Linked DNA regions of Acidaminococcus fermentans DSM 20731. The protein of the gene in region 2 interacts with the protein of the main gene of each other region in a pairwise test. Links are inferred from orthologs where the notes say so. Each region holds a gene or a part of one and is shown on either strand. Other genes may lie near its edges.

Evidence for each region. The genes of interacting proteins can lie anywhere in the genome.
Region 1: the proteins of ACFER_RS08670 (region 2) and groL interact in binary tests that used the Escherichia coli proteins (3 or more experiments, as listed by UniProt). The link is inferred for Acidaminococcus fermentans DSM 20731 from one-to-one orthologs.

What each region holds. Positions count from the first base shown.
Region 1 is NC_013740.1:1,582,091-1,584,960, forward strand. It holds groL (chaperonin GroEL), read right to left. Parts: upstream 2,317-2,870; coding sequence 685-2,316; downstream 1-684. Other genes in the region: tpx (thiol peroxidase), read right to left, coding at 21-530; groES (co-chaperone GroES), read right to left, coding at 2,390-2,680; ACFER_RS07295 (cysteine-rich small domain-containing protein), read right to left, coding at 2,806-2,870.
Region 2 is NC_013740.1:1,878,169-1,885,916, forward strand. What follows is about bases 2,730-5,473. They hold ACFER_RS08670 (ABC transporter ATP-binding protein), read right to left. Parts: upstream 4,606-5,473; coding sequence 3,853-4,605; downstream 2,730-3,852. Other genes in these bases: ACFER_RS08665 (MlaD family protein), read right to left, coding at 2,730-3,848; ACFER_RS08675 (MlaE family ABC transporter permease), read right to left, coding at 4,607-5,389. Also shown: ACFER_RS08655 (translocation/assembly module TamB domain-containing protein), read right to left, coding at 1-899; ACFER_RS08660 (TolC family protein), read right to left, coding at 1,205-2,497; more of ACFER_RS08665, read right to left, coding at 2,595-2,729; ACFER_RS08680 (SpoIVB peptidase S55 domain-containing protein), read right to left, coding at 5,549-7,315; ACFER_RS08685 (biotin/lipoyl attachment domain-containing protein), read right to left, coding at 7,400-7,705. UniProt on the Escherichia coli protein: Part of the ABC transporter complex MlaFEDB, which is involved in a phospholipid transport pathway that maintains lipid asymmetry in the outer membrane by retrograde trafficking of phospholipids from the outer membrane to the inner membrane.

The sequences.
Region 1 (2,870 bases), 300 kb from region 2 along the record:
GCAGCATCCCCTTTATATCCTTACAGCAGCCCTTTCACCGCGGCCAGCACGCCGTCGAAGTTGATGGCGTGGGTCACTTCGGGGACGTATTCCACGTAGGTCACCTTGTCGTTTTTGTCCACAACCACCACGCCCCGGGCTTCCAGCCGCAGGCCGTCCATCAGGAAGCCATAGTTCTTCCCGAAATCAGCGTCCCGGTGATCGGACAAAGTCACCACATTTTCCACCCCGGCGGCACCGCACCACCGGGCCTGGGCAAAGGGCAGGTCCATGGAAACGGTGAGCACCACCACATCAGGGGACAGGCCGGTCACATCCTGGTTGAACCAGCGGGTCTGGGCATCGCACACCCCGGTATCCAGGGAGGGCACCACGGAGATCACCTTGATCTTCCCTGCGTAATCCTTCAGGGTCTTTTCTCCCAGTTTGTTGTCCAGCAGTTTGAAATCCGGAGCCTGCTGGCCCACTTTCACTTCCGGCCCCACCAGGGCCACAGGGTTGCCGGCAAAATTCACAGTCCGTTTTTCCATAGTATATTCCTCCTCTGTTCGTACAGATCAAATCTTGTTGATGGATATAGTATAGCATTTTAAGAATGATTCGTAAATAGGATTTCTGTGCAAAAAAGGGGTTGCTGCACATTCCGTACAGCAACCCCTTTTTTTACCGCCTGACGGCTTCTTCTTACATCATGCCCGGCATGCCGCCGCCCATGGCAGGAGCGGGAGCAGCGCCTTTTTCAGCCGGTTTGTCGGCTACTACGGCTTCCGTGGTCAGGATCATGGAAGCGATGGAAGCGGCGTTCTGGAGAGCAGAACGGGTCACTTTGCAGGGATCCACGATACCGGCTTTGATCATGTCCACATATTCTTCGGTGGCAGCGTTGAAGCCGGTGCCCTTGGCAGCCTTCTTCACGGCTTCCACGATGACGGCCCCTTCCAGACCGGCGTTGCTGGCGATCTGCCGTACCGGTGCTTCAATGGCCCGTCTTACGATATCGATACCGGTCTTTTCGTCCCCTTCAGCCTTGGCTTCCAGTTCATCCAGTACCGGCTGTACCTGCAGCAGGGCAGTGCCGCCGCCGGCCACAATGCCTTCCGCCACAGCAGCACGGGTGGCGTTCAGGGCATCTTCGATACGCAGTTTCTTGTCTTTCAGTTCGGTTTCGGTGGCAGCCCCAACCTTGATTACGGCTACGCCGCCGGACAGTTTGGCCAGGCGTTCCTGGAGTTTTTCCTTGTCGAACTGGGAAGTGGTTTCAGGGATCTGGGCCTTGATGGAAGCCACCCGGTCAGCCACGGCCTGTTTGTCGCCGCCGCCGTCCACGATGGTGGTCATGTCCTTGGTCACCCGTACCTGACCGGCAGTACCCAGGTCAGCCAGGGTAGCGCTGTCCAGTTTCCGGCCCACTTCTTCACTGATCACGGTGGCACCGGTCAGGGTGGCGATATCCTGCAGCATGGCCTTCCGGCGGTCACCGAAGCCAGGAGCCTTCACAGCTACAGCCTTGAAGGTGCCACGCAGACGGTTCACAACCAGGGTGGCCAGGGCTTCGCCTTCCACGTCTTCAGCGATGATCAGCAGTTCACGGCCCTGTTGCACCACTTTTTCCAGTACGGGCATAATGTCGTTGATCAGAGTGATCTTCCGATCCGTAATGAATACGTACGGATTGCTCATAACGGCTTCCATCTTGTCCGGATCCGTTACCATGTAGGGGGAGATGTACCCACGGTCGAACTGCATGCCTTTCACGGTTTCCAGGGAAGTTTCCATGGTCTTGGATTCTTCCACGGTGATGACCCCGTCGTTGCCCACTTTTTCCATGGCATCGGCGATCAGGCCGCCGATTTCTTCGTCACCGGCGGAAATGGAGGCAACCTGTGCCTTTTCTTCCTTGGTGCTTACGGTCTTTGCGCTCTTCTTCAGTTCGTCCACCAGGGCATCGGTGGCTTTCTTGATCCCTTTCTTCAGGACCATGGGGTTGGCACCGGCCACCACGTTCTTCATCCCTTCATGGACGATGGACTGGGCCAGGACCGTAGCGGTGGTGGTCCCATCGCCGGCGATGTCGTTGGTCTTGGTGGCTACTTCACGGACCAGGGCGGCGCCCATGTTTTCGAACGGATCTTCCAGTTCGATGTCCTTGGCAATGGTCACCCCATCATTGGTGATGGTGGGAGAACCGAATTTCTTTTCCAGTACAACGTTCCGGCCTTTGGGCCCCAGGGTTACCTTTACGGCATCAGCCAGGGCATTGACACCGCGTTCCAGGCCGCGGCGGGCATCTTCATCAAATTTAATCAGTTTAGCCATTCTAATCGACTCCTTAATTCCAGATAATGTACGGTTTGGTATCTTCTACCAGAAACGGGACGGAGGAAAGCGTTCAGTCTTCCACAACCGCCAGGATATCGCTGTCTCTCAGGATGATGTAATCTTTCCCGTCCAGGGTTACATCACTGCCGGAGTATTTGGCGAATACCACCACATCCCCTGCCTTCACTTCGGAAGGAACCCGGGTGCCGTTTTCCATGAGACGGCCGGTGCCTACGGCAACCACTTTGCCGGTCTGGGGTTTGTCCTTGTGGGCAGTATCCGGCAGATAAATGCCGCTGCTGGTTTTTTCTTCTTGTACAATGGGTTCAACTACAACATGATCATCCAAAGGTTTTAACATCTTACGTATCCCCTTTCATTCTATGAGCAATGGGTTGTTTGTGATTTTTATTAGCACTCATTTCGCTGGAGTGCTAACTACAGTATCTATAATAGCATGTTTCCAAAAAAAATCAAGCCCTTTGACTATTTTTTGTCAAAAGGCCTGAAAACTTTTTTCTGCAAGGTCCGGATCACCTGGTCATACCGGT
Region 2 (7,748 bases):
GAAATCCGGAGTTTCTGTCCGTCCACGGAAACATCCAGATCCCGGGCTTTCAGCTGCAGCTGGTCAAAGGACAGTTCCCCGTCGGCGCCCAGAGCCAGTTCCTTCCCTTCCCATTCATAAACGGCCCCCACCTGGCGCAGCAGGGCTTTACCCGACAGCTGGCTGCCGGAGGCATTGTTGGTCCAGGTAACGGAGGCATCCGCCAGGGCTCCGGACAAATCCGTTACCGGCAGGAATTGTTCCGCCAGGGGGCTGAAATCCTGGAGGGCCAGCAGCTCCGTCCGGGCCGTCAGGGTGCCCTGCCGGTCCGTGTTCAGGGTCCCGGCCACATGGATGGATTGATCCTTCCGGGTAACCGTGAGTTCCAGGGCAAAATCCGGGTTTCGGGAAGGATTGATGGTCCCTTCCACTCCGGCCTGCCAGGTGCCGTAGGGCAGACGCAGTTCCACTGAGCCGTCCCGGATGGCAATGAGACCCTTGAAATCCGTACTGGAACTCTGGCTTTCCTTCAGGAGATGGGCCACATTCCATTCCTGCCGGTCATTCTGGACCAGATGCAGCCGGGGACTTTCCAGGGTAATCCGTGTCACGGTACCCACTGCACCGCTGCCGGTGAGGAATTTCAGGGGGTCCACCTGGAGGGACAGGGCCGGCACCTGGGCCACCAGATTGCCCTGTTCGTCTTCCAGCCGCAGGTTCCGGGCCGTAAAGGTCAGATCCGGGCTCACGTCCATGGTTTCCATCTGCAGTTGTCCGTTGATGTATTCACCGGCCGTCTGTTCCACCAGGGGAATGGCCCGCTCCAGTCCTGCGGGAAGGATCACCTTCCACAGGACCAGGTACAGCAGGACCAGGACCCCGGCCAGAATGCCCAGCCGTCTTTTCCCTTTGGTACCCATAGGGGCCTCCGTATCGTTGGTCGTTGGTCGTTGGTCGTTCATCGTTTAGCATGGAACCCACCACCATGCTCCGCATGGTCCCCCGCCCTTAAAAAGGGCGGATAGAAAAAGAGAAGAATGCCGCATGGTTCCCAGCTACGGCATAAGCGACCGCCAACGCCGCTAAAGCGTCGGGCGCCTGCTTACGCCCTTAAAAAGGCTGTGCCCCACATTTCATTGATTGATTATGCACAACATAAGTATAGCAGGTATGGAGGGTAAAAGAAAAGAGCCTGCATACGCAGACTCTTTGGTCACTGTTGATTTTATTCGTTTTCCACAGGCACACCCATGCTCTGTTCCAACAGGGCGGTGGAGGTGTTGTAGTCGTACAGGGCCTGGATGTAGTTGTTCTTGGCGGTGGTCAGGGCCACGGACGCATCCATCACGTCGGTGTTGGTCCCCACGCCGGCCCGGTACCGGAGCTGGGCAATGCGGTAATCTTCTTCCGCCTGGGCCACGGCCACTTCCGTGGTCTTGATCCGTTTTTCCGCTTCCCGCATGCTCAGGTAGCTGGTCCGTACCGCCAGCCGCACCTGATCACTGATCTGCCGGTAGCTTTCCTGGGCCTTCACCACATTGGCCTTGGCTTCCCGGACCTTGGCGGCGTTGACGCCATAATCCCAGATATTCTGGGTAATGTTCAGGCCCACGGTCCAGTTGTCCCGGTTCTGTCCAGGGAAAGTATCATTGCTCCAGGCATTGGAAGCCCCCAGGCTCACCTGGGGCAGGCTGCCGGCGTTGGCGATTTTCTGGGCGGCCTGGGCCATGCCCACAGAGGCTTCCGCCTGGTGGATCTCCGGCCGGTTGGCCATGGCGTAGGTCACGCAGTTGTCCAGGGTGTAATCATTGGGTTTGTATTCCAGTCCCTGGCTCAGATTCAGCCGGGTGGCGGTGGGCAGCCCGATTACATTGTTCAGGGAGGAAACAGCCACTTCGTAGTTGTTTTCCGCCTGGGTCAGGGTCTGCTGGGCATTCACCAGTTCCACCTGGGACCGGAGCACGTCGGCCTTGGCCACCACGCCCACGGCAAACTGGGCCTGGGTGTTCTTCAGGTGTTCATCCAGCCGGTTCACGGTTTCCTTGTCCAGGTTCACGGTGTTGGCGGCCTGGAGCACGTCGTAGTAGCCTTTTTCCGCATTGTACCGGGTGGTCTGGTAGGAACTGCTCATGCCGTACTGGTAGTAGTCCAGGTTCTTTTTGGCCTGATCAATGGCCCCTTCCAGCCGTCCACCGGTATAGATAGGAACCGTGATGCTCACGGCATTGGAATGGTTGTTGCCGATGACATTGGATTGATATTTTTCTGTACGGCCGCTGGTATGGGAAAAGTCAATGCTCCCCCACCGGGCTCCTTTGGCCTGGTCCAGGTTGGCTTTGGCGGCTTCCAGTTCCGCAGCGGAAATCTTCACGCTGGAATTGTTGTCCAAGGCCATGCGGACGGTTTTCCCCAGGTCCAGGTTTACGGTTTCCGGGGTGGCAGCCCCGACTGTATGGATAGAAAGGGCGCTCAGGATCACAGCGCTCAGAATCATGCTTTTGGTATGGAAATGCTTCACAATCAGACCCTCCTGTACTTTCTGACTACCTAGTCAGCTTTTATTATTATAATCAGTTGAAAAAGTAAAGTCAACCAACGACTTTTTGAACTTTTTGTCAGAATCTGGCCCGGAGCCCCACATAGGCTGTATCGGCGCCATGATCCAGCACATCCATACTCTCCCCGATCAGGGACAGTTTCGGGGTAAAGGCATACTCCGCCCCCACCTTCAGTTTGGCATCATCGAAATCATAGAAATCGGTGAACAGCCTGAACTTGGGAGACAGGACCCAGTCGGCGCCTACACCGAACTGGCCTTCCATGACCCCGGCCCGTCCCCAGATGTATTTGTTCAGCTTTTTGTTGTAATGGAAATTCAGCTTGTCCCGGTCCCCGATGTCAGAAACCCCCAGGAAGGCATAGGCATCTTCCTTCAGGGGCAGCTTCACGCCCATATCCGTGCGCCATTTGCTTCTTTTGTCATTGTACAGCACATCCGCCTGGACCTGGGCATCGGTGACCACCCCCAGGATCTTGTCCGCCTTCACGGAAGTGGATTTGGCATGACGGATGGTCTCCTTCAGATCCTGCTGGGTCTGGGGATCGGTGACCACATTCTGGAGGGCTGCTGCCGTGTTCTGGAGCTTTTTGCTGGCATCCGCCATATTGGCCGCCATGGCCGCCACGTTCTGGCCGGTGGCCCCGTCCGCATCCGCCTTGTCCATGATGCTGTTCATGTGGATGCTCATTTCCTTCATCTGCCCCACCATGGTGTGGATGTCGCCCTGGTTCTGCTGGGCCATGGTGGCCAGGGCTTTGGTGAAGTCATTCATGTTCTTGGCCACTTCCCCGGTCTGGACGAAGCCCTCCCGCATGGATTTCTGCACGTTCTTGTCCCCGAACACATTGCTGAAGGCATCCACCACCACTTCCAGCTTGTCCAGGACCTTGCCGGAAGAATCCATCAGTTTGTCGATGCCTCCCGCCTGCTGGCCGGTAATGGTCTCTCCGGCTTTGAACACCAGGCCGGTGGCGATTTTCGGCGGAGCGATGGTGACGAATTTGGTTCCCATGACCCCGTCCATGCCAATGGCGAACTGGGAATTGCGGGGAATCTTCTGTTTTTCATCCATCTTCATGACCACTTTCACCTTGGACCCGTCCACCACGATGTCATCCACCTTGCCCACCGGTACCCCGGCGAAACGGACTTCGTTGCCCACCTTCAGGCCGTTCACATCGTCGAACATCACATTCAGTTTGTAGGTCCGGCCGGCAAAACTGAATACCCCCAGAAAGGTCAGCATCAGGGCCAGGATCACGATGCCTCCCAGGGTGACGGCACCGACTTTGACTTCATCTGCTTTCATGCTCTTACTCCTTGTCTTCCAAAATATCACTGCGCAGGAACGCCCGTACCAGGGGTTCCCGGGTATGTCTGGCTTCTTCCACCGTTCCGGAAAAAACGATGTGTCCGTGGCTCAGCATCAGGATCCGGTCCGCACAGAGAAAAGCGGAGGCCATGTCATGGGTCACCAGCACGGAGGTGATCCCCAGCTTTTTCTTGGTATCCAGGATCAGCTGGCTGATGTTGGTGGCCATAATGGGATCCAGGCCGGCGGTGGGTTCATCATAGAGGATGATATCCGGCTGCAGGGCCAGGGCCCGGGCCAGTCCCACCCGTTTCTGCATGCCCCCGGACAGCTGGGCCGGGTACACATGCTCGTTGCCGGAAAGGCCCACGGCCTCCAGCAGGTCCTTCACCCGCTTCTGAATGGCTTCTTCGGACAGGCTGGTGTGCTGGCGCAGCCCGAAGGCCACGTTTTCACCCACATCCAGGAAATCGAACAGAGCGGAATACTGGAATACCATGCCCATATGCTGGCGCAGCTGATTCCACTGTTCTTCGTTGAACTGTTCCACCGGCTGGCCCTGGATCACCACCTGGCCCTCCTGGGGTTTCAGCAGGCCGATGAGCAGCTTCAGCACGGTGCTTTTCCCGGTCCCGGAAGGGCCGATCACCGCCAGGGTCTCCCCTTTGGCCACGGAAAAGCTGACCCGGTCCAGGACCACTTTAGGACCGAAATGCATTTCCACATTCCGGAATTCAATCACAGGTTGTTCCATCTCAGCCTCCATGGACATACAGGATCACCGACAGGAAATAGTTGGCGATAAAAATCAGGATAATGGACAGCACCACGGATTTGGTGGTGGCCATGCCCACCCCTTCGGCTCCCTGCTGGGCGTTGAGCCCCTTGTGGCAGCCGATGGTGGCGATGATGGCTCCGAACACGGCTCCCTTGATCAGGCCACCGATGATGTCCCAGGGTTCAATGAAGCCCCGGATGCTTTCCAGGAACATGTGGGAACTGATGCCGGCGTAGTTTTCCGCCACGAACCAGCCCCCCACGTCCCCCACCAGGTTGGCGTAGACCACCAGGACGGGCATCATCAGGACAATGGCCAGGAGACGGGGTGTTACCAGGAACCGGATGGGACTGACCGCCATCACCCGCAGGGCATCGATCTGTTCGGTGACCTTCATGGTCCCGATCTCCGCTGCAATGGCCGCCCCGATCCGGCCGGCCACCACCACCCCGGTAAGGATGGGGGACAGTTCCCGGCCCATGGCGATGGCCACGATGCCCCCTACGGAATCCGCGGCGCCGAAGCGGACGAATTCCTTGGCGGTCTGGACGGACATGACCATGCCGGTGCACAGGATGGTCATGCTGACGATGGGCAGGGAATCTGCCCCCAGCCGGGCCATCTGCCGCAGGACTTCCCGCCGGTCCGCCGTCCCGGCCGCCCGGCAGGCCTCCAGGAACAGGTTCACCACACGCCCGGTGCGGGCACACAGATCCACCATTTTCCGGCCGACCCAGCGGCAAATCTCTTGGCATCCCATGGAAACAGCTCCTTTTCCCTTATAGTTATAATGATTATTATACCCTATCCGAATGAAAATTTGTAGAAAAAGGGGGTGTGAAAAATTCACATCCCCTGTCCGTGACCAAAAAGGTGCTGTGAAAAAATGATTTCTCATTTTTTCACAGCACCTTTTTCCTTATCGCTTCTTCACATCCACCACTACATTGCTTTCCCCGGTGATGATGAAATCCATGGGGAATTTCTGTTTGTATTTGCTGCCTTTCAGAAGGCCGGTGATGGCACTGGTCATGCTGCCGGAAGAACTGCCTGCAGCCCGGGCTGCGGCCCGGCGGCTGGGACGGCTGTCCCCGTAGGAAGGCATCAGGTCCACCACCACTTCATTGTTGGCGTCCATGTCATTGAATTCCGTGAGGAAATCCCGGAACTGGCGCTGGGAGGACTGGTACATGGCGCTGTCGTCCTCAGCAGACCCGTCCCCTCCATCCTGTCCCTGGGCAGCATTGCCCCCGTTGCGGCTGTTCCGCTTGGACAGGGCCTTGCTGATCCAGGTAGTGGCATTGCCGCTGCGGACGATCAGGTTCATGGGGCCCGCCGGCTGTTTGTCCGGGATCCTGAAATTGATGGTCCGGGTGATTTCCTCCGCCCGGTAGGGCTTGAAGGTCAGGGTGATGGGCAGGAGGCCTCCCTGTACGGCGGTGGAGGGAGCGGAAGCTCCCACCATTTCCGCCACTTCACAGCCGGAAGTGGTTTCCACGTCCACATTGATGTCCTGGATGGTCACTTTGTCGAACCGGTTGTTCATCAGCATGTCCGTAGCCACGTTCAGTTCCGAATCCGTCAGCTTCCCGATATCGGAAGCGCTGTAGAACATGTTTTCCCTGCGGAGCCGGATGGGCCCTTCCTTCTCTCCCTGGGCCGTGATGGTGAACCGGATCCGGGAAGTACCGGCCCCTTTCCGGTCTTTGGCCATGCTCACCGTATTGTAGGTGACTCCGTCCACCAGGGTGGGCACCAGGTCCTCATCGGTGATCAGCTGGACATTGCTGCTTTTGTGCAGCCCCCGGTCCTTGTCGGTGACGGAGACGTACATGGGAATGATGGGAGCGTTCTCCCCTTCTTTCCCGGCAATGCCGCTGAGCCTGTCCTGGCTGATCCGTCCCAGGGTCTTGCCCAAGGTCCCCACTTTGAAGGCGCTCTGGATGTTGGGCACGGAGGCAAAGATCCAGGCATTGGTCATGAAATAGTTGGAATCCCCGTGCTGGAGGAAGGGGTGCCCGAAGGCCAGGATCCGTCCTTCTTCATCGGTCCAGGTCACGGTACCGATGGCCCCGATGACCATATCCCCCCGGACCAGGGAAACCCCCACGGAACTGCCCGGTTCCAGTTTCACATTGTCCAGGGCTTCCGTGCCCCCGGGCACTGCATAGGAAGTGAGCCCGAAGGGAGACAGTCTTTCATTGAGATGGGCCACCCCGTCGGCGGTGAATCCGCTGACCATCAGCGGTGTGCTCTTGGGCAGGAATACGGAAGGCCGGGGATCGGTTTCGTCAAAGAGCCGGAGCATTTCGCTGATGGGAGTCAGGAAGCAGTAATTGGGGTCGGAAAAGGCCTGGCCGTAGGCCACGGCTCCCGCCAGCCGGCCGTCGATGTACACCGGACTGCCGCTCATGCCCTGGGCGATGCCGCCGCTTTCCTTCAGCAGCGGCCCGGATGCTTTGATCAGGATGTTGTAGCCCCCGGTTTCCGTACCGGTGACCCCCAGGACCTCCACATCGAAGGTTTCGATGTCCGCGCCCCGGATCACCGTCTTTCCGTAGCCTTTCATCCCCGGCTTCAGTTCTTCCACCGCAATGGTGGGAATGGCGGCGCTCACCAGGGACACCATCGCCATCAGGCATCCCAGGGTCAGCACCAGGAGCCGCTTCCACTTCATACGATCCATATTTCCTCCTGTAAAAAAGAGGGTGTGATTGTGTCTTCACACCCTCTGGTTCCTGTCGTTTTGCAAAAGCCCGCTTCCGTCCCCTCAGGGCTGGATGGCGGCCACCACCTGATCCGCGGCAATCTGGCTGCCGGGAGCCACTTCCACGGAAACCACTTTTCCGCTGCAGTTGGCACGGGCTGCCGGAGCCGTCCCGGTCAGGGTCTTCACCGTTACCAGTACAGAGCCTTCCGATACCTGGGTGCCCACAGAAACCACCGTTGCCACCTGGCCGGACAGACTGCTTTTCTGGGGCTGCACCCCTGCCGCCTGGGCCACACCCAGGGCCAGCAATACCATCAGCAAGGCTGCTGCCCATATTTTTCTGTTTTTCAGAATTTTGTGTAACATGATCAGCACCTCTTTTCTTCTGTTTGTTTATTATATACCGAAG